Regions from separate parts of the Micromonospora psammae genome, predicted to be linked through region 1. Evidence: riboswitches for the same ligand, from Rfam matches in the RefSeq annotation. Region 1 holds a riboswitch; the other holds the start of a gene.

Region 1 (14,080 bases):
CCGCGCGCGGCCGGCGCCCACGCCCAGCCCCGGTCCGGGCGCCGGCCGGCACGAGGCTGGACCGCCCGCACGATTCGCGGCGTGTCGCGGTTTCCGCGCTGTGCGACACCGCGACACGCCGCGAAGCGGGGTCGACCGGCCGGCGGTGACCAGCGCGGACACCCGAGCCGGGTCAGCCGATCAGCGGGCGGAAGGTGCCGAGGGCGATGCTGACCGCCAGCGCCGCGCCGGCCAGCACCCCGGCGCCGACGATCAGCAGGGTGTCGGCGAGCCCGAAGCGCTGCTCCCGGGCGACCGTGCGCGGGATGCCGGCGTCGAAGCCGCGCGCGTCCATCGCGACCGCCAGCCGGGTGCCCCGCCGGATCGCGCCGACCAGCAGCGCGAACGCGGTCGACACGAACAGCCGCAGCTTCGCCACCGGGTTGCGGCCGGCGTCGACGCCGCGCGCCCGGCGGGCCATCCCGATCATCTGCCACTCCTGGCCGAGCAGCGGCACCAGCCGGAACGCGGCGAGCGCCCCGATGGCGAACCGGGCCGGTGCGCGGGCGTTCTGGATCAACGCGTCGGCCAGGTCGGTCGGGTCGGTGGTGGCGAAGACGATCACCCCGGGCAGGGCCACCGCGAACGTCCGCAGCACCAGGCCGAGCGCGGTGACCAGGACGCCCGAGGTGATCAGCAGCGGCCCGGCGTCGAGCAGTACCCGGCCGGAGCGGTCCGCGGCGAAGAGGACCAGCGTGACCACGATCCCGGCGCCGCCGGCGAGCAGCGGCAGGGCCCGCCGGGCGAGCACCCGGTAGCGGATCCCGAACAGCGGCAGCACCGCCAGCTCGACCCCGATGGCGATCGCCGGCGCGACGGGGTCCAGGGTGGCGATCAGCACGAACGAGAAGACCAGGGCCGCGCCGAGCTTCGCCACCGGATTGCGCCGGGCCAGCGGGGCGCCGGGCGCGGCGACCGGCTCCAGGCTGATCACGGGTGACGCTCCGGGCCCGCGTTCCGGTCCGCCGGGCCGGCCGGCGGTGTCCCCGGCTCGGACCGGCGGGCCAGGGTGACGGTGCGGTCGGCCAGCGCGGCGACGAAGTCCGTGTCGTGGGTGACCGTGACGATGCCGTGTCCCGCGTCGCGCAGCTCGGCGAGGAGGTCGACCAGCTCCCGCCAGGTCCGCCGGTCCTGACCGAACGTCGGTTCGTCGCAGATCAGCAGCCGGGGGGCGGTGGCCAGGGCGGTCGCCACGCTCAGCCGCCGCGCCTCCCCGCCGGAGAGGGTGTACGGGTTGGCGCCGGCCAGCCGGCTCAGTCGCAGCCGGTCCAGCAGGCCGTCCACGGTGGCCCGGACCGCCGCCTCGGTGCGTCCGGTGCGCCGCGGACCGAGCGCCAGCTCGTCGAAGACGGTGCCGGTGACGAACTGGTGCTCCGGGTCCTGGAAGACCGAACCGATCCGGCGGGTCAGCGCGGGCGCCCGCCAGCGGTGCGGGGGAGTGCGGGCGTCGGCGCCGGCCAGTTCGGGCGTCGCGGTGACCCGGCCGACACCGGGGCGGAGCAGCCCGCCGAGCAGCAGGGCGAGGGTGGACTTGCCGGCGCCGTTGGGCCCGAGGACGGCGAGCGCCTCGCCGGCGCGTACCTCGAGGTCGGTGGGGGCCAGCCGGGGCGGCAGGCCGAGCCGGTCGGCGGCGAGCAACCGGTCGCCGGCGGGCGCGGTGGCGTGCCGGGGCGGGATGGTCCTGCCGGGCACCCAGACGCCCTCGGCGGCGAGCGCCTCGCCGTGCGCGGCGAAGACGGTCTCCGGCGGGCCGTCGGCGCGGACCCCGCCGCCGGCCTCCAGCACCACCACCCGGTCCACCAGCGGCAACGCCTCGGCGACCCGGTGCTCGACCAGGATCAGGGTGGTGTCGGCGTCCATTGCTCCGGCCACCGCCCCCCGGACCAGTTCGGCGCCGGCCGGGTCGAGGTTGGCGGTCGGCTCGTCGAGCAGCAGCAGCGCCGGGCGCGCGGCGAGCGCCCCGGCCAGGGCGAGGCGCTGCTGTTCGCCGCCGGAGAGCGCCGCGGTGGGCCGGTCCCGGTGGTACGGGAAGCCGACCCGGCGCAGCGCCTCGTCCACCCGGGGCCAGATCTCGGCGGCCGGCACGCCGCGGTTCTCCAGCCCGAACGCGACGTCGTCGCCGCAACGGGCCATCACCAGCTGGGTCTCCGGGTCCTGGAAGACGATGCCGACCCGTTCCCGGTCCTTGCGCGGGTCGAGCCCGTCGATCTCGACGATGCCCTCCTGCTCGCCGGAGTCCTCCGGCAGCAGCCCGGCCAGCGCGGCCAGCAGGGTGCTCTTGCCGGCCCCGGAGGGCCCCAGCAGCAGCACCCGCTCGCCGCGCTCGATCCGCAGGTCGACGCCGTGCACCGCCCAGCGTTTACGCCCCGCGTGCCGCCACCCGAACCCCCGCAGCGTCACCGCCCCCACGCGCACCCCCCGGCCTTCCACCCTGCTCCGTCGAGCCCGGGGTCGACGGCGGTTCCGGAGATCCACGTCACCGCCAACCTCATGGTCGACATGTCTGGAGACGGGGTCAGACGGCGGCGCGTTCGCGGCCGGCGGGGAACCGGTCGAGGACGCCGGTGCCGGCCAGGGCGCGGGTCAGCGCGACGCTGCCCAGGCCGGCGACGAGCAGCGAGCTGACGGTGGTGATCAGGATGTAGGGGACGCGGAAGCTGCCCCAGGCGGTCTCCGGGTACCAGATGAAGACGTCGTAGAGCGCCGCCGCGAGGCCGGCCAGGGTGGCGGCCAGCAGGGCGACGGGCAACCGGAAGACCCGGTACCCGAACGTCGCGAAGGCCAGCTCCGCCGCGGCGGCCTCCAGCGGGCCCTGGATGACCAGGGTCCAACCCCAGCTGCTGCCCAGCGCCACCGAGATCAGCGCCGCGACGGTGAGCGTGAAGAAGGCGGCGCCCGGCTTGCGGATGATCAGCCCGCCGAGGACGGCGGGGACCAGCCAGACGCCGTAGATGGCGGCCCGGCCGGGCAGTGGGATGGCGTCCGCGGGGCCGTTCCAGAGCAGGCCCCAGGCCCAGAAGATGATGCCGAAGGCCACCCCGAGCACCGCCGCGATGACGATGTCGATGGTGCGCCACCGGTTGGCGATGGTGTCGTTCTGCATGATCGCTCCCAGTTCAGAGGAAAGAACCAGGAGAAGACGCACGCCGCGCCCGGTGCTGCCGGACGGCGGCGCGGCTGGAGGTCGACCGAACTCCCTGCGCTGGCATTACCCAGATCAGGTTCGAGGGTCTGCGGGCGGTGCCCGCACTCTCAGCGCTGTGCGCTCCCCTGTCGGATATGAAGTTGTCTCTCGACGCTAACACCTACGAAGATCATCGAGCAAAGTGATCTTTCCGCAGCTCACGAAGCCTTGCCCGGCGATGCCATCCGGGCGACAGGCGGGTGTCCCTGATCCGGCGGTCGCGGGACGGGTGCTCCGGCGCCGACCTCGGTAGGCTGCCGATCATGCGGGTCGAGGCGCGAGGACTGACATTCGAGGTACGCACCGGCGGCCCGGAGGGCGGCGACGCCGTCCTCCTGCTGCACGGGTTCCCGCAGCACAGCGGGGAGTGGGACGAGGTGGTGCCGGCGCTGCACGCCGCCGGCCTGCGCACCTACGCGCTGGACCAGCGGGGCTACTCGCCGGGCGCCCGACCCGCCGAGGTGGCCGCGTACCGGGCCCCGGAGCTGGTCGCGGACGCGGTGGCGGTGCTCGACGCCCTCGGTGTCGACACGGCCCACGTGGTGGGGCACGACTGGGGGGCGATGGTCGGCTGGGGGCTCGCCGCGCAGCACCCGCAGCGGGTGCGCACGCTGACCGCCGTCTCCGTCCCGCACCCGGCGGCCTTCGGGTACGCCCTGGCCAAGGACCCGCAGCAGAAGGCCCGCTCGTCGTACATGATGCTCTTCCGCCAGGAGGGCAAGGCGGAGAAGGTGCTGCTGGCGTTGAAGGCCGCCGCCCTGCGCAAGCTGCTCTCCGGGGTGGGTGACGCCGAGCGGGTCGCCCGGTACGCCGAGCCGATGCGGGAGCCGGGCGCGCTGACCGGCGCGCTGAACTGGTACCGGGCGATGTCCAACGAGGACCTGGGCCGGATCGGAAAGGTCACGGTGCCCACCACGTACGTCTGGAGCGACCGGGACGTCGCCATCGGACGGACCGCCGCCGAGGCGTGCGCCTCCCACGTCACGGGTGACTACCGCTTCGTGGAGCTCTCCGGCATCACCCACTGGATCCCGGACCAGGCGCCGGGTCCGCTGGCCGAGGCGATCCTGGCCCGGGTCCGCGCCCTGGCCTGACCGGGTGTCGGCGGCGCCCGGGCGACGACAGCAGGAGAACGAGGGGACGGAGACGGCATGACGGTGAGCGGTGAGGCGTACCTGGCGGTGGTGACCGGGGCGATCGACCGGGTGGCGCGGAGCCAGCGGGACGCGGTGGGTCGGGCGGCCGACCTGATCGCCGCGGCGTTGCGGGCCGACGGGGTGGTGCACGCCTTCGGCACCGGCCACTCCGAGGCGCTGGCCATGGAGATCGCCGGGCGGGCCGGCGGGCTGGTGCCCACCAACCGGATCGCGCTGCGCGACCTGGTGCTGATCGGTGGGGAGCCGGCGAGCATCCTCGGTCCGCACCTGGAGCGCGACCCGGCGGTGGCGCACCGCCTCTACGAACTCGCCCCGGTCCGCCCGGCGGACGTCTTCGTGCTCGCGTCCAACTCCGGGGTCAACGGCGCCATGGTCGAGTTCGCCTCGGTGGTGAGGGAGCGGGGGCACCGGCTGATCGCGATCACCTCGGCGGAGCACTCGGGGCGGATGACCTCTCGCCACCCGTCGGGGCGCAAGCTCGCCGACTTCGCCGACGTGGTGCTGGACAACGGCGCCCCGTACGGCGACGCGACGCTGCCGCTGCCGGACGGCGGCGCGGTCGGCGCGGTCTCCTCGATCACGGCGGCTCTGCTGGCCCAGCAGATCGTGGCCGAGACGGTGGCCCGGCTGATCGCGGCGGGGGAACGGCCCCCGGTCTACCTGTCGGCGAACATCGCCGGTGGCGACGAGCACAACGCCGCGCTGGAGGCCCGGTACGCGGGCCGGATCCGCCGCGGATCATGAGGTGGTTTCGCGCTGCGTCCGATCGGGCACTGGCGTTGCTGCCGTCGGGGTGAACCACCCCGACGGTACCGTCTCATCCGGAGGTAGCGCGTGTCGAAGGAATCCGAGAAGCAGCGCTGGCAGCGCAACTTCGCCGATCTGCTCCAGGAGCTGCGGGTGGCGCAGACCGGGGTGCAGATCCTCTTCGCCTTCCTGCTGACCCTGCCGTTCAGCAACGGCTTCCCCCGCGCCAGCGACTTCCAGAAGGACGTCTACATCGTCTCGCTGTTGTCGGCCGCCGCCGCCACCGCGATGATCATCTCGCCGGTGGCCTTCCACCGGGCGCTGTTCCGGCAGGGCCGCAAGCCCGAGCTGGTCCGCTTCGCGCACCGGATGGCCAGCGGTGGACTGGCCTTCATGCTCATCTCGATGGTCGCCGCGGTGCTGCTGATCACCGACTTCGTGCTCAGCCGGCCGATCGCCCTGGTGCTCAGCGCGGTCACCGCGCTGTGGTTCCTCACCTTCTGGATGATCCTGCCGTTCGTCCGCCGCAACTGGGGTGAGGAGGACATCGAGGACGAGGAGGACAGCCTCCAGCCGGCCGGCTACTGAGCCGTCATCTCGGTCACCGGTCGGAAAATCGGACGTGCCCGCGACGCTACCCCTGGGTAACACCCGGGGGTAGCGTGCTGTTTGTCGAGCACGTTGACGCAGCCGGACCGAGGTTCGAGGGGGCAGCCGTGACCACGACGCAGAACAGCCGACCCAGCCAGGACGGCGCCGGACCACTGCCCGGCGAGGCGGGCCAGGTCTCCGAGCGGGAGGCCCGCCAGGTCGCCGAGGCGGCCCGGGAGTCGGCCTGGGACCGGCCCAGCTTCGGCAAGGAGCTCTTCCTCGGCCGGTTCCGGCTGGATCTGATCAACCCGTGGCCGCGCACCGACCCGGCCGACGCCGAACGCGCGGAGGGGTTCCTCGCCGAGTTCGCCGACTACCTCGCCGCCGAGGTGGACGGCGCCGCCATCGAACGGGACGCCCGGATCCCCGACGAGGTCTTCCAGGGGATGGCCCGGCTCGGCGCGTTCGGCATGAAGATCGACCGCAGGTACGGCGGCCTCGGCCTGAGCAACCTGCACTACTGCCGGGCGCTGATGCTGGCCGGCTCGGTCAGCCCGGCGATCGGCGCGCTGCTCTCCGCCCACCAGTCCATCGGCGTCCCGCAGCCGCTGAAGATGTTCGGCACCGCCGAGCAGAAGCAGCGCTTCCTGCCCCGGCTGGCCGCCGGCGAGGTCTCCGCGTTCCTGCTCACCGAGCCGGACGTCGGCTCCGACCCGGCCCGGTTGGCGACCACCGCCGAACCCACCGCCGACGGCACCGGCTACCGGCTCAACGGGGTGAAGCTCTGGGCCACCAACGGCACCGTCGCCACCCTGCTGGTGGTGATGGCCCGGGTGCCGGCCGCCGAGGGGCGGCGCGGCGGCATCACCGCGTTCGTGGTGGACGCCGACAGCGAGGGCATCACCGTCGAGCGGCGCAACGCCTTCGTCGGCCTGCGTGGCCTGGAGAACAGCGTCACCCGCTTCCACGACGTCTTCGTGCCGAAGGAGAACGTCATCGGCGGCGAGGGCAAGGGCCTCAAGATCGCGCTCACCACCTTGAACACCGGCCGCCTCTCGCTGCCGGCGATGTGCGTGGGCGCCGGCAAGTGGTCGCTGAACGTGGCCCGGGAGTGGGCCGCCGAGCGGGTGCAGTGGGGCCGGCCGGTCGGCGAGCACGAGGCGGTCGCCCAGAAGCTGGCCTTCATCGCCGCCACCACGTACGGCATGGAGACCATGTTGGACCTCTGCTGCCTGCTCGCCGACGACGACCGCACCGACATCCGGATCGAGGCGGCACTGGTCAAGCTCTACGCCAGCGAGATGGCCTGGAAGATCGCCGACGAGCTGATCCAGATCCGGGGCGGCCGCGGCTACGAGACGGCCGACTCGCTGGCCGCCCGGGGTGAACGCCCGGCCGCGGTGGAGCAGCTGATGCGGGACCTGCGGATCAACCGGATCTTCGAGGGCTCCACCGAGATCATGCACCTGCTCATCGCCCGGGAGGCGGTCGACGCCCACCTCTCGGTGGCTGGCGACATCATCGACCCGGACGCCGGGCTGAGCCGCAAGGCGAAGGCGGGGGCCCGGGCCGGGGTCTTCTACGCGAAGTGGCTGCCCACCCTCGCCGTCGGCCGGGGGCAGAGCCCGAACGCGTACGCCGAGTTCGGCCCGCTCGCCGGGCACCTGCGCCAGGTGGAGCGGTACTCCCGCAAGCTGGCCCGGTCGACGTTCTACGCGATGTCCCGCTGGCAGGGAAAGATGGAGCGCAAGCAGGCGTTCCTCGGCCGGGTGGTGGACATCGGCGCGGAGCTGTTCGCGATGTCCGCGGTCTGCGTCCGGGCAGACGCGGAGAAGGACACCCGTCCGGAGAACGTCGAGCTGGCCGACCTGTTCTGCCGGCAGGCCCGGGTCCGCGTCGAGCAGCTCTTCACCGCCCTGTGGGAGAACACCGACTCCGTCGACGTCGCCGCCGCCAGACGGATCCTCGCCGGCCGGTACGCCGCCTTGGAGGAGGGCGTGCTGACCCCGCCGGCCGACGCCCCGTGGGTGTCGCGCTGGTCGCCCGGCCCGTCCACCGCCGAGGACGTCCGCCGCCGCATCCCGCCGGCGGGCTGACGCCCCGCTGGTCGCTCCCGTCCCGTCACCGTTCGCGGCGTGTCGCGGTCTCCGGCCACCCGGACACCGCGACCCCCCGCGATCCGCGGAACGAGCCGGCGTGCGGCCGGGCCCCGGACGGGCGGCGGGCCCACTGCGGGCGTGAAACGGTCAGCGGGCGACGGCCCAGGCCAGCACGGCGGCCAGGATGAGTCCGTTGAGGGCCGCGAGCACCAGGTACGCGGCCGGCGGGATCCTGCGCCCCTTGCGGACGAAGCTCACCAGGACGGCGGCGTAGCCGAGCAGCAGCACGGCGATGACGATCAGGAACCAGAGCACCGCCACACCCTACCGGCCGCCGCGCAGGCCGAGTCGGCGCAGTTCCAGCGCGGCGAGCGCGTCGACCGTGGCGTCGTCGCCCCGTCGCCACGCCTCCGCCACGTCCGGATCGATTTTCGTCAGCCGGCGCAGCGGTTGACCGGCCAGCGCGCGCAGGGCCAGCAGGTCCCGCCCGGCGGGCGCGACGGCCAGCGCCTTCGCCGCGGCGGCCCGGCGCATCCAGCGCACCCGCAGCGGCAGCCACCCGAAGAGCACCAGGCCGAGCGGGAAGACCAGCACGGCGATGCTGAGCGCCAGGGCGAGCTGGCCGACGAGGTCCTGCTGGTCGCGTCCGGCCTCGGCCATCGCCCGGGCGGCGTCGGCGGCCTTGGTGAACGGGCCGGTCAGCTCGTCGCCGACCAGCGGCACCCGCCCCACCTTCCCGCCGGCCTCGGCCAGGTTGTCGGCGAGGCCGCCGCCGGCACCCTCCAGCTTCCGCCCGGGTACGGCGAGCTTCTGCACCAGGTCGTGCAGCCAGCTGGCGAAGCGGATCGCCGCGTACACCCAGGCGACGACGAGCAGGTCGGTGAGGAGCTGCCGGAGGGCGACGGGAAAACGGTCAGCGTAGATCTTCACGCCGCACAGCGTGCCACGGTCGCCGCCGCCCCGGAAGCCGCGCGAGCGGCTCGGACTCGGCGCGAATCCGTCAGCGGACGCAGCCCGGGCAGGTGCCGAAGATCTCCAGGGTGTGGCTGACGTCGGCGTACCCGTGCTGGGCCGCGACCCGCTCCGCCCAGGTCTCCACCGCCGGCCCGGCCACCTCGACCGTCCGGCCGCAGACCCGGCAGACCAGGTGGTGGTGGTGTCCCTCGCTGCACCGGCGGTAGAGGTGCTCGCCGCCGGGCGGGCGCATCACGTCGATCTCGCCCGCGTCGGCGAGCCCCTGCAACGTCCGGTAGACGGTGGTCAGCCCGACCCGCTCGCCCCGGCTGCGCAGCATGGCGTGCAGGTCCTGCGCGCTGTGGAAGCCCTCCACCTCGGCGAGCAGGGCGCTCACCGCCGACCGCTGCCGGGTGTTCCGCAGCGCGGCCCCGCTCTCGCTCATGATCCCTCCCCGGCGTGGCTGACCGCGTCCGCCACGATGTGCGCGACGTGCTCGTCGACCAGGGTGTACGCGATCTCGCGGCCACGGCGGGAGCCGCGCACCACCCCGGCGCCGCGCAGCACCCGCAGGTGCTGGGAGACCAGTGGTTGCGCGGCGCCGAGCTTCTCCACCAGCTCGTGCACGCACCGTTCACCCTGCGCCAGCTCGCTCACGATCGCCAGCCGGATCGGGGCCGAGAGGGCGCGCAGCAGGTCACCCGCGCCCTCGAAGGCGTCGTACCCGTTCGTGCCGGTCACCCCGCAACGGTAACCAACACCGCCGACACGCCGCCGACCAGCGTCACCGGAGCACGACCTCGTGCGGTTCCGGGGCCGGTACGGCGGCCGGTGCGGCCCGCCGGCGCAGCAGTCGCCACCCGGCCGCGCCGAGGGCGACGACGAGGAAGGACGCGATCGCCAGCAGCACCACCGAGGCGCCGGGCGCGGTGTTCGCGGTGGCCGCCACCCACACCCCGGCCCCGGCGGCGAAGAGCCCCAGCGCCATCGCCGCGGTCATCGTGCTGCGGAAGCCCCGGGTCACCTGCTGGGCGGCGGCCACCGGCACCACCATCAGGGCGCTGATCAGCAGCACCCCGACCGCCTGCATGGCGATGGTGACGGTCACCGCGGTGGCGACCGCGAGCAGCAGGTTCAACGTCCGCACCGGCAGCCCGGAGACCCGGGCGTACTCCTCGTCGTGGCAGATGGCGAAGAGCGCCGGGCGCAGCCCCAGCATGACCACGCCGATCACCACGCCGAGGATCGCGATGGTGGCGAGGTCCCGCGGGAAGATGGTGGTCAGCGACCCGAACAGGTACGCGTTGAGGTTGGCGCTGGTGGCGTCGGAGAGTCCCACCAGCATCACCCCGCCGGCGATGCCGCCGTAGAAGAGCAGCGCCAGCGCCAGGTCGCCGGAGGTCCGCCCGCGCGCCCGGACCAGCTCGATGGCGACCGCGCCGAGGGTCGCCGCGACCACCGCCACCAGCACCGGGGAGCGGTTGAACAGCAGCCCGGCGCCGACCCCGGTCAGCGCCACGTGCCCGATGCCGTCACCGACCAGGGCCAACCGCCGCTGCACCAGGTAGATGCCGAGCGCCGGGGCGGCCAGGCCGATGACCAGCGCGGCGATCAGCGCGCGCTGCATGTAGGGGTACTGGAAGAGTTCCATCGCTCAGTTGCTCCACAGCCCGGCGGGCTCGTCGGGACCGTGCGGGTGCACGTGGTCGTGGTCGGGCTCCGCGTGGTGGCCGGCGGGTTCCGGCACCGGGCCGTCGTGACAGATGCCCCCCTGGTGTACGACCACCGCCCGGCTGATCAGCGGACGCAGCGGCCCCAGCTCGTGGGCGACGAGCAGCACGGTGCCGCCACCGGCCACGAAGTCGTGCAGGGCGCCGGCGAACGCCTCCTGGCTGGTGGCGTCGACCCCGGCGGTCGGCTCGTCCAGCACCAGCAGCTCCGGCTCACCGGCCAGCGCCCGGGCGATCAGGGTGCGCTGCTGCTGGCCGCCGGAGAGGGTGGCGACCGGGTCACCGGCCCGGTCGGCGAGCCCGACCGCGCGCAGCGCCGCGTCCACCGCGGCCCGGTCGGCGCGACCCGGTGGGCGCAGCACGCCCCGGCGGGCCAGCCGGCCGGAGGCGACCACCTCGCGGACGGTGGCCGGCACGCCGCTGCCGGCGCCCAGCCGCTGCGGGACGTACCCGATGCGGTGCCACTGCCGGAAGCGGCGCTGTGGGGTGTCGAAGAGGGTGACCGACCCGGCGGCCAGCGGCACCAGCCCGAGCACGGCGCGGATCAGGGTGGACTTGCCGGAGCCGTTGGCGCCGAGCACGGCGACCACCTCGCCGGTGGCGACGGTCAGCGAGACGTCCCGCAGCACGGGGCGGCCGTCGTAGCCGACCGCGCCGTGCGTGACGGTGATGACAGGTGCGCTCACGAGCAGCTCAACGCCGTCCGCAGGGTCTCCAGGTTGGTACGCATCACCGAAAGGTAGTCGCCGCCGGAGTCGGTCGACAGCCCTTCGAGCGGGTCCAGCACGGCGGTCTTCGCGCCGACCTCGGCGGCGATGGTCTCGGCGACCTTGGGGCTGACCAGCGTCTCGAAGAAGATCGTGGTGGCCTTGTGCTCGCGGGCCTCCTCGACGACCTCGGCGAGGCGCTGCGGGGCGGGCTCGGCCTCCGGGCTGAGCCCGGTGATGCCGACCTGCTCCAGCTGGTACCGGGTGGTGAGGTAGCCGAAGGCGGTGTGGCTGGTCACGATCTCCCGGCGCTGGCAGGTCTTCAGCCCGGCGGTGAAGTCGGCGTCGAGCTTCTCCAGCTCCCCGCGGAGCGCGGCGGCCCGGGCGGTGTAGTCGGCGGCCCGGTCCGGGTCGGCCTTTCCGAGCCGCTCGGCGAGCTTGTCGCCGACGGTGGCCAGCCGGGTCGGGTCGAGCCAGAGGTGCGGGTCCTTGCCGCCGGACTGCTCGTCGGCGTGTCCGGCCTCACCCTCGTGCTGGTGCCCGGCGGCGGCGGCGTCGAGCAGGGGCTGCACGGTGGCCACGTCGAAGGCACCGTCGCCGGCGTTCTGGTCGACCGCGTCGTCCACCGCCGGCTGGAAGCCCTTGAGGTAGACCACCAGCTCCGCCTCGCTGAGCTGACCGACCTGGCCCGGGTTGAGCTCCAGGTCGTGCGGCTCCGCGCCCGGCTTGACCAGGTTGGTGACCTTCACCGCGTCCCCGCCGATCCGCTCGGCGACGAACTGCAACGGGTAGAAGGCGGCCACCACGTCGACGCGCTGCGGGTCGGCGTCGGCCGCGCCGTCGTCGGAGCAGGCGGCCACGCCGCCCAGGGCGAGCAGGGCGGCGGCGGCGGTGGCCAGGGCGCGCGGAGCGGAGCGGCTGTTCATGACATCAACTCTCCGTGACAACGAGAATGATTGTCAAAAACGCATGATTGCATGTCAGAGCAGCTTGGCGAGGGCGAACGCGATCAGCAGGGCCAACATCAGCAGCCGCACCACCCGCGTACGCGGCGCCTGCACCGGCCAGGTCGTGGCGAGCAGCCAGACCAGCGCCGCGGCGAGCGCCAGCAGCAGCACCCCGCCGACCGGGCCGGGCGCGAAGAACGCCACCAGCACCAGCACCAGGGTGGCGAGGAACACCGACGTCGGGTTCGCCCGGGCCAGCCGGGCCAGCAGAGGGCTCTGCGTACGCTGCATCCCACAGACTCTACGAGGAGGAACGTGGTGCTGGTCACCAACCGGTTCGTGGTCGACGTCGATGTCGCGGACGCCTTCGTGCCCCGGGCGCACGCCGCGCTGGCCGCGCTGGCCGCCCGCCCGGGCTACCTGCGCGGCGAACTCCTGCGTGCGCTGGACGACCCGGGCCACTGGTGCCTGGTCACCGAGTGGGAGTCGGTCGGGGCGTACCGGCGGGCGCTCGGCGGCTTCGACGTCAAGATCGCCGCGGTGCCGCTGCTCGCCGAGTCGGTCGACGAGCCGTCCGCGTACGAGACGCTGGCCAGCGCCGCCCCGGACGGCGCGGTCGTGGTGGCCACCAGTGATCGGGCCTCGATTCCGCACCGCTGAGCCGGCGGGCACTACCCTTCTCCTATGACCGATCCCGGCCCGGCAGCCCCACCGCCGCACCCCGCGACGCCCGGCCGGGAGGGCGACCCGCCGCCGGCCCCGCCGGCCGACCCGACCCTGCCGGCCGACCCGGGCGTGCCCGCCCCGCCGTCCGGGCCCGGGGTGGCGCCGCCGTTCGCGGCTCCGCCCACCGAGGGCGGCCGGGTGCGGCTCTGGATCGGGCTCGGCGTCGGCGCGCTCGCCCTGCTGATCTGCTGCGGCGGGGGTGGCGCCGCCGCGATCGGCCTGGTGGTCAGCAACGTCCAGGCGATCGAGGAACAGGGCAAGTCGGTCACCGACGACTACTACCGCGCCCTGGTCGAGCAGGACTACGACCAGGCGTACGACAAGCTCTGCGACGACGCGCAGCGGCGCGAGCCCCGCGCCGACTTCGCGCAACGGGTGGCCGACGAGCCGGCGGTGGCCAGCTACCGGGTGGGTGAGGTCGACCCCACCGCCCTCACCGTGCCGGTCGAGGTGACCTACCGCGGCGGCGGGCGGGACGCCCAGCAGGTGCGGCTCGCGCCCGACCAGCAGACGGGCGGCATGGAGGTCTGCGGGATCAGCTGAGCCGTCCCCCGGTATTCTGCTGGGCTCGGGACGCCGCTGGCCGTACCGTTGTCCCGAACTGCTCCTTCCGTCCACATCACGTCCCCGCCGACCGCCAGCCGGCGTAGGAGGAAACATGCCAGCCGACCGTATCGACGCCGTCGTCAGCCTCGCGAAGCGCCGGGGCTTCGTCTTCCCCTCCAGCGAGATCTACGGGGGCACCCGGTCGGCGTGGGACTACGGTCCGCTCGGCGTCGAGCTCAAGGAGAACGTCCGCCGGCAGTGGTGGAAGACGATGGTGCAGCAGCGCGACGACGTCGTCGGCCTGGACTCCGCGGTCATCCTGGCCCGCAAGGTCTGGGAGGCCTCCGGCCACATCGCCGAGTTCGTCGACCCGCTGACCGAGTGCCAGTTCTGCCACAAGCGGTTCCGCGCCGACCACCTCGAGGAGGCGTACGCCGAGAAGCACGGCAAGCCGCTGACCTCGCTGTCGGAGCTGAACTGCCCGAACTGCGGCAACAAGGGCACCTTCACCGAGCCGAAGATGTTCAACGGCCTGATGAAGACCTACCTGGGTCCGGTGGAGAGCGACGAGGGCCTGCACTACCTGCGCCCGGAGACCGCCCAGGGCATCTTCGTCAACTACAAGAACGTGGAGACGGTCGCCCGCAAGAAGC
Region 2 (14,080 bases), on a different contig from region 1:
AGGGCGGCACGCCAGCGGCGCCGGCCGCCACGACGAAAGCGGCGGCCACCGCCCCGAAGCCGCGACCGAAGCGCACCCGCAAGCCCCGCTCGGCCGGCCCCGACGATCCGGCGGGCCGCGCTGCCGGCACCCCCGCCGAGCCGGCGCCCGCCGCCGCGGACGCGACCGACGCCACCCCGGCGGCACCGCCGTCGCCGACCGCCGCGCCGGCCCAGCAGGCGCCGCCCAGCGGTGCGGCGGCACCCACCCCGCCTCCGCTCTTCCCCGAGGGGTCACGTCCGGACGCCGCCGTGCCGGCCGTGCTCACGCCACCGCCGGCCACCGCCGCCAGGACGCCGGCCGCCCCGGAACCCCCGCCGGCCGTCGAGCCGGCGCCGCGCCCGCGGCACCGGGCACCCCTGCCCGACCTGAGCAGCGCGGGCAGTTGGCAGGCCTTCACCACCTCCCGGGCCACTCCGGCGCCGGACGGCGAGCCGCCTCTCCCGCCGGCACCGCGGGAGGTCCCCACGCCCGTCAACTTCCGGTGGGACCAGCCGGCCCCGACGGACGGCGGGCCGGAGGCGGACGCCACCGGCGCGGCGAGCCGGTCGCCGGACGGGGCCGAGCCGGCGTCCGGGAAGTCCCGGGGACGGCGGGGCCTGTTCCGCCGCAAGGGTTCCCGGGATGGTGAACCGGTCGCCGAGACGCCGGACGGGTCGGAGCCGCTGGCCGCGCAGGACGAGGAGTTCGTGGACTGGGTGACCGGGTTGAGCCGGCCGCTGGCCGACAACGAACCGGAGACGGAGAGCGCCCGCCGCTCACTACGCTCCTCCGGCCGCCACCACCGCGACTGACCGACGCTGCCGCTGTGTCGATCATGCAGTTGTGGTGGGCCATCGGTGCCGGATCGAGGCGTTCGCGGGGCACCACAACTGCATGATCGTCAGGCGAGCGGCAGGTAGACGCGGCTGCCGGAGGAGACGAACTCCTCCGACTTGTCCTTCATGCCGCGTGCGGCGTACTCCTTGAGCTCCTGGGTGATCTTCATGGAGCAGAACTTCGGCCCGCACATCGAGCAGAAGTGCGCGGTCTTCGCCGGCTCGGCCGGCAGCGTCGCGTCGTGGTACGACCGCGCGGTCTCCGGGTCCAGCGAGAGGTTGAACTGATCCTCCCAGCGGAACTCGAACCGGGCCTTGGAGAGCGCGTCGTCCCAGGCCTGCGCGCCGGGGTGGCCCTTGGCCAGGTCGGCCGCGTGCGCCGCGATCTTGTACGCGATCACGCCCGCCTTCACGTCGTCCCGGTCGGGCAGCCCCAGGTGCTCCTTCGGGGTGACGTAGCAGAGCATCGCGGTGCCGAACATGCCGATCATCGCGGCGCCGATCGCCGAGGTGATGTGGTCGTACGCGGGCGCGATGTCCGTGGTCAGCGGACCGAGGGTGTAGAAGGGTGCCTCGTGGCACCACTCCTGCTGGAGGTCCACGTTCTCCTTGATCTTGTGCATCGGCACGTGGCCCGGGCCCTCGATCATCACCTGGACGTCGTACTCCCAGGCGATCTTCGTCAGCTCGCCGAGGGTGCGCAGCTCGGCGAACTGCGCCTCGTCGTTGGCGTCCGCGATCGACCCGGGCCGCAGCCCGTCGCCGAGGGAGAACGTGACGTCGTAGCGGGCCAGGATCTCGCACAGCTCCCGGAAGTTGGTGTAGAGGAAGTTCTCCTCGTGGTGGGCCAGGCACCAGGCCGCCATGATGGACCCGCCCCGGGAGACGATCCCGGTGACCCGGTCCACCGCCAGCGGCACGTACGGCAGCAGCACCCCGGCGTGCACGGTCATGTAGTCGACGCCCTGCTCGGCCTGCTCGACGACGGTCTCCCGGAACACCTCCCAGCTCAGCTTCACCGGGTCGCCGCCGACCTTCTCCAACGCCTGGTAGATCGGCACGGTCCCGATCGGCACCGGAGAGTTGCGCACGATCGCCTCCCGGGTCTCGTGGATCCGCTTGCCCGTCGACAGGTCCATCACGGTGTCGGCGCCCCACCGGGTGGCCCAGGTCAGCTTCTCCACCTCCTCGGCGACGGAGGAGGTGACCGCCGAGGTGCCGATGTTGGCGTTCACCTTGACCAGGAACGCCTTGCCGATGATCGCCGGCTCGCACTCCGGGTGGTTGACGTTGAGCGGCAGCACCGCCCGCCCGGCCGCGATCTCGTCCCGGACGAACTCCGGCGCCATCGCCTCCCGGATCGCCACGAACTCCATCTCCGGGGTGACCACGCCGGCCCGGGCGTAGGCGAGCTGGGTGGGGCGCTTCCCGTCCGCGCCCGCGAGCGGGGTGCCCGCGCCCCGCACCGGGGCCACGTCCCCGCGCTCGGCGATCCACTCCCCGCGCAGCGGCGGCAGCCCGACCTCCGGGTCGGAGCCCGGCCCGGAGGTGTCGTAGAGGCGCAGCGGCGGGTTGTCCCCGGTCAGCTCCACCTCGGCGAACGGCACCCGGACGTCCGGCCGTGACCCCTCGACGTAGACCTTGCGACGTGCCTGCATGACAGCCTCCCTGGTGATCAACAGGACCAGCCGAAGTGGTCCAGCGGGCCGCGACCCGCGCCCAGCTCCCAATCCCGCGCGCCGGTCAGCGCGCGGGTGACGTACTCCTTCGCGGCGGCGACCGCGACCGGCACCGGATCGCCCGCCGCCAGCCGGACGGCGACCGCCGCCGAGAACGAACAGCCGGTGCCGTGGTTGTGCCGGGTGTCGACCCGGGGCGCGCGCAGCAGGGTGGTCGTGCCGCCACCGCTGAGCACGTCCACCGACTCGCCGTCGGCGTCCACGTCGCCGCCGGTCACCACCACGTGCGCCGCGCCGCCGGCCACGAGCGCCTCCGCCGCGACGACCATCTCCTCGACCGTGGTCACCGGGCGTCCGGTGAGGGCCGCGGCCTCCGCGCAGTTCGGCGTCGCCACCTCCGCGTACGGCAGGAGCCGCTCGACCGCCCCCACCACACCGAGCCGGTGCCCGCTGGTGGCGACCAGCACCGGGTCGACGACGAGGTGCGGCAACCGGCCCGCCTTCGCCGCCTCGGCCACGGCGTCGGCGACCGCCGGGGTGCCGAGCATCCCGGTCTTGACCGCGCGGACGGCGAAGTCGTCGAGCACGCTGTCGAGCTGTTCGGTGACGGTGCGCGGGGGCAGCGGCAGGACGGCGTCCACGCCCCGGGTGTTCTGCGCGGTCACTGCGGTGAGCACACTGGTGCCGTACGCGCCGAGGGCGGCGAAGACCTTCAGGTCGGCCTGGATGCCGGCGCCCCCGCCGGAGTCGGAGCCGGCGATGGTGAGCACGGTCGTGGGCGTCATCGCGCGTCTCCCGTGGTCGCTGCGGGCGGCTGTGCCGTCTCGACGGCCTCGCTCAGGGTGGCGGCTGCCGCGGCGGGGTCCTCGGCCCGCATGATCGCGCCGAGCACGGCCACGCCGGCGGCTCCGGCCTCGACGCAGGCGTGCACCCGGTCGGGGGTGTCGATGCCGCCGAGGGCGAGGACCGGCACGGGGCTGGCCCGGATCAGCTCGGCGAGCCCAGCCCGGTGCAGGGGTGGGCCGTAGCCGGGCTTCGTCCTGCTGGGGAAGACCGGTGAGACGGTGGCGTAGTCCTCGGTGGTGAGTCGGACCAGTTCGGCGCGGTCGTGGCAGGAGCGGCCGACCAGTCCGAGGGCCGGCGGCGGGTAGGGGCCGGCCGACGGCAGGTGGACGGCGTCGCCGTCGAGGGGATCGGGGCCAGCGACGATCAGGGTGCCGCCCGCCTCGGCGAGGAGGGGACGCAGCGCGGCGGCGAGCGCGGCGCGTTCGGCGCGGGGCAGGTCCTTCTCCCGCAGCACCACCCAGCGGGCTCCCCCGGCCACCGCCGCCGCCACCACCTCGGGCAGCGGTCGCCGGGCCTGCCAGCGGTCGGTGAGCACCACCAGCCCGGAGGGCCCCGCCGGGCGGGCGCCCACCGGCGGGGCGTCGGGCGCGGCGAGCCGCCCCGAACCGGCTCGCCGCGAGTCGACGCGCGGCCCGCCCGGGTGCGGAACCCCCACCCCGGCCACCGGCCCCGGCCCCGGCCCGCCGGCGGTGCGCCGCTGCGCCCGCGTCGCCGTCACAGCTCGGGCCTTCCCTCGTCCGAGGTGGAGGGGAGGGCGTGGAAGCGGCGGGTGATGCGGCCGGCGGCGTGCGCGAGGTGGCCGGCCTGCACGGCGTACCGCATCGCGGTGGCCATCGCCACCGGGTCGGCGGCCCGGGTGACGGCGCTGGCCAGCAGCACCGCGTCGCAGCCGAGTTCCATGGCGAGCGCGGCGTCGGAGGCGGTGCCGATGCCGGCGTCGAGGATCACCGGCACGTCGACGCTCTGCCGGATCAGCCGGATGTGGTGCGGGTTGTTCACGCCCAGCCCGGAGCCGATCGGCGCGCCGGCCGGCATCACGGCGGCGCAGCCCACGTCGGCCAGCCGGCGGGCCAGGATCGGGTCGTCCGAGGTGTACGGCAGCACGGTGAACCCGTCGGCGATCAGCTCCTCGGCGGCGCGCAGCAGCTCCACCCCGTCGGGCAGCAGGGTCCGCTCGTCGCCGATCACCTCCAGCTTCACCCAGTCGGTGTCGAACGCCTCCCGGGCCAGGTGGGCCACCTTGACCGCCTCACCCGCGGTGTAGCAGCCGGCGGTGTTCGGCAGCAGCCGCACCCCGCACCGGTCCAGCAGGTCCAGCAGCCCGCCCGCGGCGGTGGCGGCGGTGTCGACCCGGCGCAGGGCCAGGGTGACCAGCTCGGTGCCGGAGGCCCGGACGGCCTGCTCCAGCACGTGCAGGTTGGCCGCGCCGCCGGTGCCGAGGATCAGCCGCGACCCGAGGGTCACGCCCGCCAGCTCGAAGGCCATCCCGGTCACCCGCCCTGCGCGGCGCTGAGCACCTCGACCCGGTCGCCGTCGCGCACCGGGCTCGACGACCACCGGGACCGGGGCACCACCTCGCCGTTGACCGCGACGGCCACCCCGCGCTGCTGCGGGGTCACCTCCCGCACCACGTCCGCCACCGTCGCGCCGCCGGGCAGGGTCCGCCCGGCGCCGTTCACCGTCAACTCCACGTGCGCTCCTCCTCGGATGCGGATCGATCGGGACGCGGGCGGCGGGCCTCGACGGCAGGCGCCCGCCCGTCGCCGTCGCGCCCGGTGAACCGGGCCGGCGTGAAGGGCGCCAGCAGCGGGTCCGCCACGCCGGTGACGACCAGCTCGGTGATCAGGTCGGCGGTGACCGGGGTGAGAACGACGCCGTGCCGGTGGTGCCCGGTGGCGGCGAGCACGCCGGGCCGGCCGGGCAGCGCCCCGAGGATCGGCGCGTTGTCGGGGGTGCCGGGGCGCAGCCCGGCGGACGCCTCGGCCAGCTCGTACTCGGCCAGGTCGGGCACGAGGTCGACGGCGGCGCGGAGCAGCCGCAGCACCGCCCCCGCGGTCACCTCGGTGTCGGCCCGCTCCTCGACGGTCGCCCCGACGACCACCTCGCCGTCGGTGCGGGGCACCAGGTAGACCGACTCGCCGTCGGCGTACCCCCGGATCACGTGCCGCAGCTCCGGCGCGGTGCCGCCGGGCGCGCGCAGCCGCAGGACCTGCCCCTTCACCGGCCGGACCGGCAGGCCGGTGAGCGCGGCGGCGCCGCAGCCGGCGGCCACCACGGTGACCCGGGCGTCGACGTCGGCGAGCCGGGCCACCGCGCCGGGCACCAGCACCGCGCCGGCCCGCTCGGCCGCCGTGCGCAGCGCGGCGACCAGCCGGCGCGGGTCGACCTGGTGGTCGCCCGGCGCGACCGCGCCGCCGCGCACCCGCGGCGCCAACGCCGGCTCGCGCTCCCGCAGCTGCGAGGGGCGCAGCGGCGTGATCGGCAACCCCAACCCCTGCTGGTACGACCACAGCCGGCCCGCCTCAGCCAGGTCGTCACCGGTCAGCCCGACGACGAGGGTCCCCTCGGTCCGGTACCCGAGGTCGGTACCGGCGGCCTCGGCCAGCTCGGCGGCGAAGCCGGGCCAGCGGGCGGCCGACTCGGCGAGCAGGCCGGTCAGCTCGTGCTCCCCGAAGTACGCCTCGGCGACCGGCGACAGCATCCCGGCGGCGACGTGGGACGCGCCGGAGCCGGGGGCGGGATCGTGCACGACGACGCGCAGCCCGCGCGCGGCGCAGCGCCACGCGATCGCCAGCCCGACCGGTCCCGCCCCCACCACGGCGACGTCCGGTCGGGTCAGCACGTCAGGGCCCCGAGCAGTTCAGCGGTGGCCCGCCCGGGATCGGCGGCCCCCGACAGCGCCCCGACCACCGCCACCCCGTACGCCCCGGCGGCGCGCAGCGCCGGCACCGACGCGGCGGTGACCCCGCCGATGGCGATCACCGGCACGGCGACGGCCCCGGCGACGGCGCGTACCCCGTCGGGGCCGATCGGCGGCGGCAGCCCGGCCTTCGTGGTGGTGGCGTGGCAGGGGCCCACGCCCAGGTAGCTGGCCCCGGCGGCGACCGCCCCGGCGGCGGCGACCGGTTCCCGGGCGGTGGCACCGAGCACGGCGGCCGGGCCGAGCACCCGGCGGGCCGCACCGACCGGCAGGTCGTCCGCGCCCACGTGGCCGCCGGCGGCGGCGACCGCGAGCGCCACGTGCAGCCGGTCGTTGACCAGGCACGTCGCCCCGTACGGCGCGCAGAGCGCGACCACCCGGCGGGCCAGCTCGTACGCCTGCCGGTCGGTGGCGTCGTCGCCCACCCGGACCTGTACGACCAGCTCGGCGCGGGCCACCGGCAGGGCGGCCCGCAGCACGGCGAGCGGGTTCCGCCCGGGCCGGGTGTCGGTGATCAGATGCAGTCGTCCCAGGGACGGCACGGCAACACTCCTCCCTGCGCCGGCATTACCCGGATCAGGTTCGACGGTCGGGGGCTTCAGCCCCCCTCTCAGCCCGGTGCACCGGGCTCCCGTGGGTCACTTGCGGCCATACCGTACGACGGATCCGCCGTCCCGCCAAGAGCGCGCTTCGCTTTTTCCACCCACCGTCCCGTGTCGACGGCGGGGCAGCGGGTGACGGTCCGGTCACAGCATGCTGTCCGGATGCCCTCGCCGCCCCGGGTTCCGCGCCGCGGGCGCAGCGGAAGGCGGGGCGGCGGGAGGCGGGAGGCGGGGCGGCAGGTGACGTGTCCGGCGGGCTGGCGGTCAGAGGATGGCGTCGAGGGCGTCCTGGTCCTCGTCGGTGGGCTGCCAGGTGCCGGCCTCGGCGTTCGCGCGCACCTGCTCCGGCGTGGTGGCACCGGCGATCACCGAGGTCACCGCCGGGCGGGCGGCCAGCCCGCCGATCGCCACCTGGAGCATGCTCAGCCCCCGCTCGGCGGCGTACGCCTCGATCGCCTCGATGGTGTCCCAGTCCGCGGCGGCGAGGCGCTGGGCGTACCGGCCGCCGCCGGAGAGCCGGCTGCCGGCGGGCGGGGCCTGGTCGCGCCGGTACTTGCCGGTGAGCAGGCCGTTGGCGAGTGGGAAGAAGGGCAGCATGCCGAGGCCGAACCGCTCGCAGGCGGGGATGACCTCGGTCTCGACGGAGCGTTCCACCAGCGAGTAGTGGTTCTGCGCCGAGATGAAGCGGGCCCGCCCGGTGGAGGAGGCGACCCAGTCGGCGTCGGCGATCTGCCAGCCGGCGAAGTTGGAGTTGCCGAGATAGCGCACCTTGCCGGCGCGGACCAGGTCGTCCAGCGCGGAGAGCGTCTCGTCGATCGGGGTGCCGGGGTCGGGCTCGTGCATCTGGTACAGGTCGATGTGGTCGGTGCCGAGCCGGCGCAGCGACGCCTCGACCGCGCGGGCGATGTAGCGGCGGGCACCCCGGGCGCCGTGGTCCGGCCCGTTGAGCCCGTGCATGTCCATGCCGAACTTGGTGGCCACCACCACGTCGTCCCGGCGTCCCTTGAGCGCCTGGCCGAGCAGTTCCTCGGAGGCGCCCTGCGGTTCGCCGTAGATGTCGGCGGTGTCGAAGAAGTTGATCCCGACGTCCAGCGCGGCGTCGACCACCGCCCGGGTCCCGTCGAGGTCGAGCTTGCGGCCGAAGTTGTTGCAGCCGATGCCGACGACGGACACCACGAGCCCGGAGTCGCCCAGTCGGCGGTAGGTCATCTCAGTCACGAGATCCACCCTATGCCGACCGGGAGCCGCCGGACGGACGACCGCCCCGCCCCGGACGACCGCCGTCCCGGTCGGGGAGGGTCAGCGCACGTCCCAGACCGGCTCCGGCGTCTCCACCACCTCGCCGTCGCCGCCGAAGAGCACGAAGCGGTCGAAGGAGCGGGTGAACCAGCGGTCGTGGGTGACCGCGACCACCGTCCCGGAGAACGCGGCCAGCCCCGCCTCCAGCGCCTCGGCGGAAGCCAGGTCGAGGTTGTCGGTCGGCTCGTCGAGGAGCAGCAGCGTCGCCCCGGAGAGTTCCAGCAGCAGCACCAGGAAGCGCGCCTGCTGGCCGCCGGAGAGGGTGCCGAAGCGCTGGTCGCCCTGCGCGGCCAGTTCGTACCGGCTGAGCGCGGCCATCGCGGCGTGCCGGTCCATCCCGGCCCGGTGCTCGTCGCCCCGCCAGAGGATCTCGACGAGGGTCTTCGCCATCAACTCCGGCCGGTCGTGGGTCTGCGAGAAGTGCCCGGGACGGACCCGCGCGCCGAGCCGGGCCACCCCGCCGTGGGCGACGGGGGCCAGCGCCGCCGCGCCGACCGGGGTCTGCGCCGGGTCGGGGTCGGTGCCGCCGCGGGCCAGCAGCCGCAGGAAGTGCGACTTGCCCGTCCCGTTGGCGCCGAGCACGGCGACCCGGTCGCCGTACCAGAGTTCCAGGTCGAAGGGGTAGGTCAGGCCGTCGAGCTCGAGCTGGTCGCAGATCACCGCGCGCTTGCCGGTCCGCCCGCCGGCCAGGCGCATCCGGATGTCCTGGTCCTTCGGGGGTACGGGCGGCGGCCCGGCCTCCTCGAACTTGCGCAGCCGGGTCTGCGCGGCCTGGTACCGCGACGCCATTCCCGAGTTGTACGCGGCCTTCTGCTTGTACATCAGCATCAGCTCGCGCAGCTTCTCGTGTTCCTCGTCCCACCGCTTGCGCAGCTCGTCGAGGCGGTCGTGCCGGGCCACCCGGGCGCTGTGCCAGCTGGCGAAACCGCCCGGGTGCACCCAGGCGCTGCCGCCCTCGACGGCGACGACCCGGTCGGCGGTCTGCGCCAGCAGCTCCCGGTCGTGCGAGACGTAGAGCACCGACTTGCCGGACTCCTTCAGCCGCGCCTCCAGCCAGCGTTTGCCCGGCACGTCGAGGAAGTTGTCCGGTTCGTCGAGGAGCAGCACCTCCTCGGGGCCGCGCAGCAGCAGCTCCAGGGCGAAGCGTTTCTGCTGGCCACCGGAGAGGGTCCGGACGGGACGGTCCCGGGCGGCGTCCCAGGGCAGGTCGAGGACGATGGTGGTGACGGTGTCGAAGAGCACCTCGGCGTCGTACCCGCCGGTCTCGCCCCAGGCGGCGAGCGCGTCGGCGTACGCGAGCTGGGCCTTGCCCGCGGCGGTGCTGTACTTGCCGCGCACCTCGGCCGCCCGCATGGCGGCCTCGGTGTCGGCGAGCCGGCGGCCGGCGTCGCGCAGCGCCGCCGGGGCGAGCGAGAGCGCCAGGTCGGCGAGCGTCGACTCGTCGCCGATCATGCCGATGAACTGCCGCATCACGCCGAGCCCGCCGAACCGGGCGATCGCCCCGGTCTTCACCGGCAGGTCGCCGGAGACCATCCGCAGCAGCGTGGTCTTACCGGCGCCGTTCGGACCGACCAGGGCGACCTTGGCGCCCTCACCGACCCGGAACGACACGTCGGCGAAGAGCTCCCGACCGTCGGGCAGCATGTGCCCGACCCCTGCCACGTCCACGTATCCCACGCCGGAATCCTGCCCGAGCGGGCGGGCCGGGCGACACTCGATTACCGGGTGACGCGCAGCACCCGGTAGCCCTTCTGGCTGGCGTGCCGCTCGACCTGCCAGCCGGCGTCGACCAGCCAGCGGTGCAGCGAGTCGCCGCCGAGGTGGCGGGCGACCACCAGCCAGGCGACGCCGTCCGGGGCGAGCCGGGGCAGCCAGCGGCGCAGCAGCTCGTGCAGCTCGTCCTTGCCGATCCGGATCGGCGGGTTGGACCAGATCTGGGCGAACGTGACGTCCGCCGGCACCTCGTCCGGGGCGACCGCGTGGACCCGGTCGGCGGCGCCGACCCGGGCGGCGTTCGCGGCGGTGAGGGCGCGGGCGCGCTCGTTGACGTCGACCGCCCAGACGGTGGCGCCGGGTGCGAGGTCGGCCAGCACGCAGCTGATCGGCCCGTAGCCGGAGCCGATGTCGAGCAGGTCACCGGTGGCGCCGGTGGGCAGCTCCGCCTTGCGCAGCAGCACGGCGGTACCGGGGTCGAGTCGGGCGGCGGAGAAGACGCCGCCGGCGGAGGCGAGGGTGTAGTCGCGCCCGGCGACGGAGAACTCGACCTCCCGCGGGTGGGCCGCGGTGGTCGGTTCAGCGGTGAAGTAGTGGTCGCCGGTCACGTCCGGCATTCTCCCACCGGCCGTCGGGCCGGTCGCGGCCGCCTCGGCGACCGGGACGACGCGCCACGCGCCGGAATTTCCCATTATTACCCTCTAAAGTGACAATGAGTCCTACTCTGGCGACATGGTGTATCGGTACGAGTCCGATGAGGACGCCTTCGTGGAGTACCCGCGGTCCGGGTCGGACCTGCCGGAGATCGCCCCCGGCCCGCCCGCGCCGGCCGGGCCCTCCCCGTCCCGCTTCCCCACCCCGTCGCTGCCGCGGGCCGTCCCGCCGGCGCCACCGGCACCCCCGGCGGTCGAACCGGTCCCGGTTCCGGTCCGCGCGTCCGTCCAGCTTCCACTCGAGCCCACCACCCCGGGGCACGCCCCGACCGAACCGCCGGACCTGCCCCGGTCCCGCCGCCCCGACTCCGGACGCGACGGAGGCCGGTTCTGGCAGGTGATCGTCGGCGGCGCCGCCGTGCTGGTGCTGCTCGCGCTCGGCGGGATCGGCGCGACCGCCCTGCTGGGCGACCGCACCGCTGACCCCGATTCCGAGCCGACCGCCCCGATCGCCCAGCAGCCCGGCGCCGCCCCGACGACCGAGCCGCCCGGCCAGGCCCTCGACTCCCGGGACACCGACCGGCAGCCGCTGACCGCCAAGGAGGTCTTCCCCGGCCGGAAGCTGGTGGTGGCCGACGGGGAGCCGGCGTACGACGTGCTGAGGACCCAGTCCAGCCGCAACTGTGCGGTGGCGGCCACCGGCGAGATCGCCGACCTGCTGGACCGGCTGGGGTGCACTCAGGTGGTCCGCGGCACGCTGCGCTCCCCCGACGACGAGCACCTGGTCACCGCCGGCCTGTTCAACCTGACCGACCTGGCCAACGCGCAGCGGGCCCGGGACCGGATCCGGGAACTGCTCGACGACCGGGAGGGTCGCTTCCGCGGCATGCCGGCCGGTGAGGACACCGAGTCGGTGGCCACCGCCGCCGCCCGGGTGGGCTGGCAGGTACGCGGCCACTACCTCGCCTACTCCGTGGTCACCCGGGCCGACGGCGGTGCCGTGCCGGCCGGCGACAACGCGGTACGCGAGGTGATCTACGACATGATCGAGCTGCACCTGAACAAGGGCGTGCTGGACCGGCGGGCGGCGGCCGGCGTCGCGGTCCAGCCCGGCGCGGAGACGTCGGAGCCCACCGCGACGCCGCGCGGCACCGACCCGACCAGCGGCGGGGAGTTGCCCGGCAACTGAGCCGGCACGCGCGACGAGGGCCCGGTCCGGAGCACGGACCGGGCCCTCGTCACGTCGCCCACCCGACGTCGACCCGGGCCGAGCGCCAGGTCCGGGATTCGGCGGGACCTCGGCCGGCGGAGGCCCGGGCCCGACAGGATCCGGACCGGCGGCGGTTCAGGACTCGGCGGGCACCCGCAGCCGGCGGGTGAGGTCGGCGCGGCGGGCGTACTCCGCCGGGTCGTCCGGGTAGCCGACGGCGACCAGGGTGAGGCCGTTCGCGGGGGCGACGGTCACCTCGCTCGAGCGTTCCCGCCGGGTCAGCAGGCCGGCCGGCCAGTCGACCGGCCGGCGACCGTCCCCGGCGACCAGCATCGCGCCCACCAGGCTGCGCACCATCGCCTGGCAGAAGGCGTCGGCCTGGACGGTGGCGACCAGGATCCCGTCCGGGTCGCGCCGCCAGTCCAGCCGGGTCACCTCGCGCAGCGTGGTGGCGTTCTCCTTGCGCCGGCAGTACGCGGCGAAGTCGTGCTCCCCCACCAGGCCGGCGGCGGCGGCGTTCAACGCCGCCAGGTCCAGCGGCCGGGGCCAGGCCAGGGTGTCGTGCCGGCGCAGCGGCTCGGCGCCCCAGGAGGCGTCGGTGACCCGGTACTCGTAGCGGCGGAAGGTCGCCGAGAACCGGGCGTCGAAGTCGGCCGGCACCTCGGTCATCGCCCGCACCCGGACGTCGGTGGGGAGCAGCCGGGCCAACCGGCGCAGCAGCCGGCCGTCGTGCTCCCGCCAGACCGTGGTGGGCAGGTCGAGGTGGCAGACCTGACCGGTGGCGTGCACCCCGGCGTCGGTCCGGCCGGCCACGGTCAGCCCGGTCGCGGTGCCCGCCCCGAGGACCAGGTCCAGCGTCTCGACGAGCACCCCGGCGACCGTACGCCGGGTCGGCTGGGCGGCCCAGCCGGAGAAGCCGGTGCCGTCGTAGGAGACGTCCAGCCGCAGCCGGGTCCGCTCGTCCACCTCGTACCTCCAGTTACGGGTCGGGCCCGGCACCCCGTGGGGGTGCCGGGCCCGACGTTGCCCTTGATCAGGCCTTGTTCTCGTTGGCCTCGTCGCTGTCCTCGCGGGCAGCGTCGGTGTCACCGGAGGCCGAGATCGGCGGCTCGGCGTCCTGGTCGGCCGGGGCCGGGTTCTCCTCGGCCGGGGCGAGCGCCTCGACCTTGTCCTGCTGCGCGGCCTTGCGGGCGGCGGTCTTCTTGTTCACCTTCGGCTCGGCGACCTGAAGCTCCTCGACCAGCTCGATGACGACCATCGGCGCGTTGTCACCCTTGCGCGGACCGGTCTTCACGATCCGGGTGTAACCGCCGGGGCGGTTGGCGTACCGGGGCGCGATCTGGTCGAACAGGGCGTAGACCGTGTCCTTGTCCTTCACGACGCCCAGCACCCGCCGCCGCGCGGCCAGGTCACCGCGCTTGGCCTTGGTGATGAGCTGCTCGGCCAGCGGACGCAGCCGCCGGGCCTTCGTCTCGGTGGTCTTGATCTTGCCGTGCTGGAACAGCGCGGTGGCCAGGTTGGCCAGCATCAGCCGCTCGTGCGCGGGGCTGCCGCCGAGGCGGGGGCCCTTGGTGGGCGTGGGCATGCTTGGTGCTCCTCAGGTGTGGCGGCAGCGCGGACTAGAGCTGCTCGGTCTCGCGGTAGTCGTCGGTGTCGTAGTCGGCCTCGCCGAAGGCGTCCACGACGTGCGCCGGGTCGAAGTTCGGGGCCGAGTCCTTCAGCCCGAGTCCCATCCCGGCGAGCTTCATCTTGACCTCGTCGATCGACTTCTGACCGAAATTCCGGATGTCGAGGAGGTCGGCCTCGGTGCGCCCGATCAGCTCACCAACGGAGTTGATGCCCTCGCGCTTGAGGCAGTTGTAGGAGCGGACGGTGAGGTCCAGCTCCTCGATCGGCAGGGCCAGGTCCGCCGCGAGCTGGGCGTCCTGCGGGGACGGCCCGATGTCGATGCCCTCAGCGGTCTCGTCCAGCTCCCGGGCCAGGCCGAAGAGCTCCACCAGCGTCGAGCCGGCGGAGGCCAGCGCGGTACGCGGGCCCATCGACGGCTTGGTCTCGACGTCGATGATCAGCCGGTCGAAGTCGGTGCGCTGCTCGACACGGGTGGCCTCGACGCGGTACGTCACCTTCAGCACCGGCGAGTAGATCGAGTCGACCGGGATCCGGCCGATCTCGGCGCCGGCCTGCTTGTTCTGCGCCGCCGTCACGTAGCCGCGACCCCGCTCGACGGTCAGCTCCATGTCGAGCCGGCCCTTGCCGTTGAGGGTGGCGAGCTTCAGGTCCGGGTTGTGCACCGACACGCCG

What was found. Region 1 has a riboswitch for thiamine pyrophosphate ahead of V6U79_RS18700 (ECF transporter S component). Riboswitches for the same ligand answer to the same signal wherever they lie in the genome.
Region 2: linked by a shared signal. The riboswitch ahead of V6U79_RS19420 (thiamine phosphate synthase) and the one ahead of V6U79_RS18700 (ECF transporter S component) in region 1 are both predicted to bind thiamine pyrophosphate.

What each region holds. Positions count from the first base shown of each region.
Region 1 covers NZ_JBAKHM010000015.1:79,918-93,997, forward strand. The annotation lists gene V6U79_RS18690 (energy-coupling factor transporter transmembrane component T family protein) at 173-973, opposite strand; gene V6U79_RS18695 (ABC transporter ATP-binding protein) at 970-2,448, opposite strand; gene V6U79_RS18700 (ECF transporter S component) at 2,555-3,142, opposite strand; TPP riboswitch at 3,216-3,321, opposite strand; gene V6U79_RS18705 (alpha/beta fold hydrolase) at 3,487-4,317, shown strand; gene V6U79_RS18710 (sugar isomerase domain-containing protein) at 4,375-5,124, shown strand; gene V6U79_RS18715 (DUF6328 family protein) at 5,215-5,715, shown strand; gene V6U79_RS18720 (acyl-CoA dehydrogenase family protein) at 5,844-7,814, shown strand; gene V6U79_RS18725 (hypothetical protein) at 7,965-8,132, opposite strand; gene V6U79_RS18730 (hypothetical protein) at 8,142-8,747, opposite strand; gene V6U79_RS18735 (Fur family transcriptional regulator) at 8,818-9,216, opposite strand; gene V6U79_RS18740 (ArsR/SmtB family transcription factor) at 9,213-9,512, opposite strand; gene V6U79_RS18745 (metal ABC transporter permease) at 9,556-10,422, opposite strand; gene V6U79_RS18750 (metal ABC transporter ATP-binding protein) at 10,426-11,187, opposite strand; gene V6U79_RS18755 (metal ABC transporter substrate-binding protein) at 11,184-12,134, opposite strand; gene V6U79_RS18760 (DUF6703 family protein) at 12,189-12,446, opposite strand; gene V6U79_RS18765 (antibiotic biosynthesis monooxygenase family protein) at 12,474-12,815, shown strand; gene V6U79_RS18770 (hypothetical protein) at 12,951-13,424, shown strand; gene V6U79_RS18775 (glycine--tRNA ligase) at 13,540-14,080, shown strand, end outside.
Region 2 covers NZ_JBAKHM010000016.1:77,637-91,716, forward strand. The annotation lists gene V6U79_RS19385 (hypothetical protein) at 1-833, shown strand, start outside; gene thiC (phosphomethylpyrimidine synthase ThiC) at 923-2,515, opposite strand; gene thiD (bifunctional hydroxymethylpyrimidine kinase/phosphomethylpyrimidine kinase) at 2,533-3,321, opposite strand; gene V6U79_RS19400 (thiamine phosphate synthase) at 3,318-3,953, opposite strand; gene V6U79_RS19405 (thiazole synthase) at 4,097-4,876, opposite strand; gene thiS (sulfur carrier protein ThiS) at 4,873-5,073, opposite strand; gene thiO (glycine oxidase ThiO) at 5,064-6,224, opposite strand; gene V6U79_RS19420 (thiamine phosphate synthase) at 6,218-6,844, opposite strand; TPP riboswitch at 6,839-6,946, opposite strand; gene V6U79_RS19425 (aldo/keto reductase) at 7,169-8,131, opposite strand; gene V6U79_RS19430 (ATP-binding cassette domain-containing protein) at 8,204-9,880, opposite strand; gene V6U79_RS19435 (class I SAM-dependent methyltransferase) at 9,922-10,524, opposite strand; gene V6U79_RS19440 (hypothetical protein) at 10,649-11,758, shown strand; gene truA (tRNA pseudouridine(38-40) synthase TruA) at 11,915-12,745, opposite strand; gene rplQ (50S ribosomal protein L17) at 12,813-13,364, opposite strand; gene V6U79_RS19455 (DNA-directed RNA polymerase subunit alpha) at 13,399-14,080, opposite strand, start outside.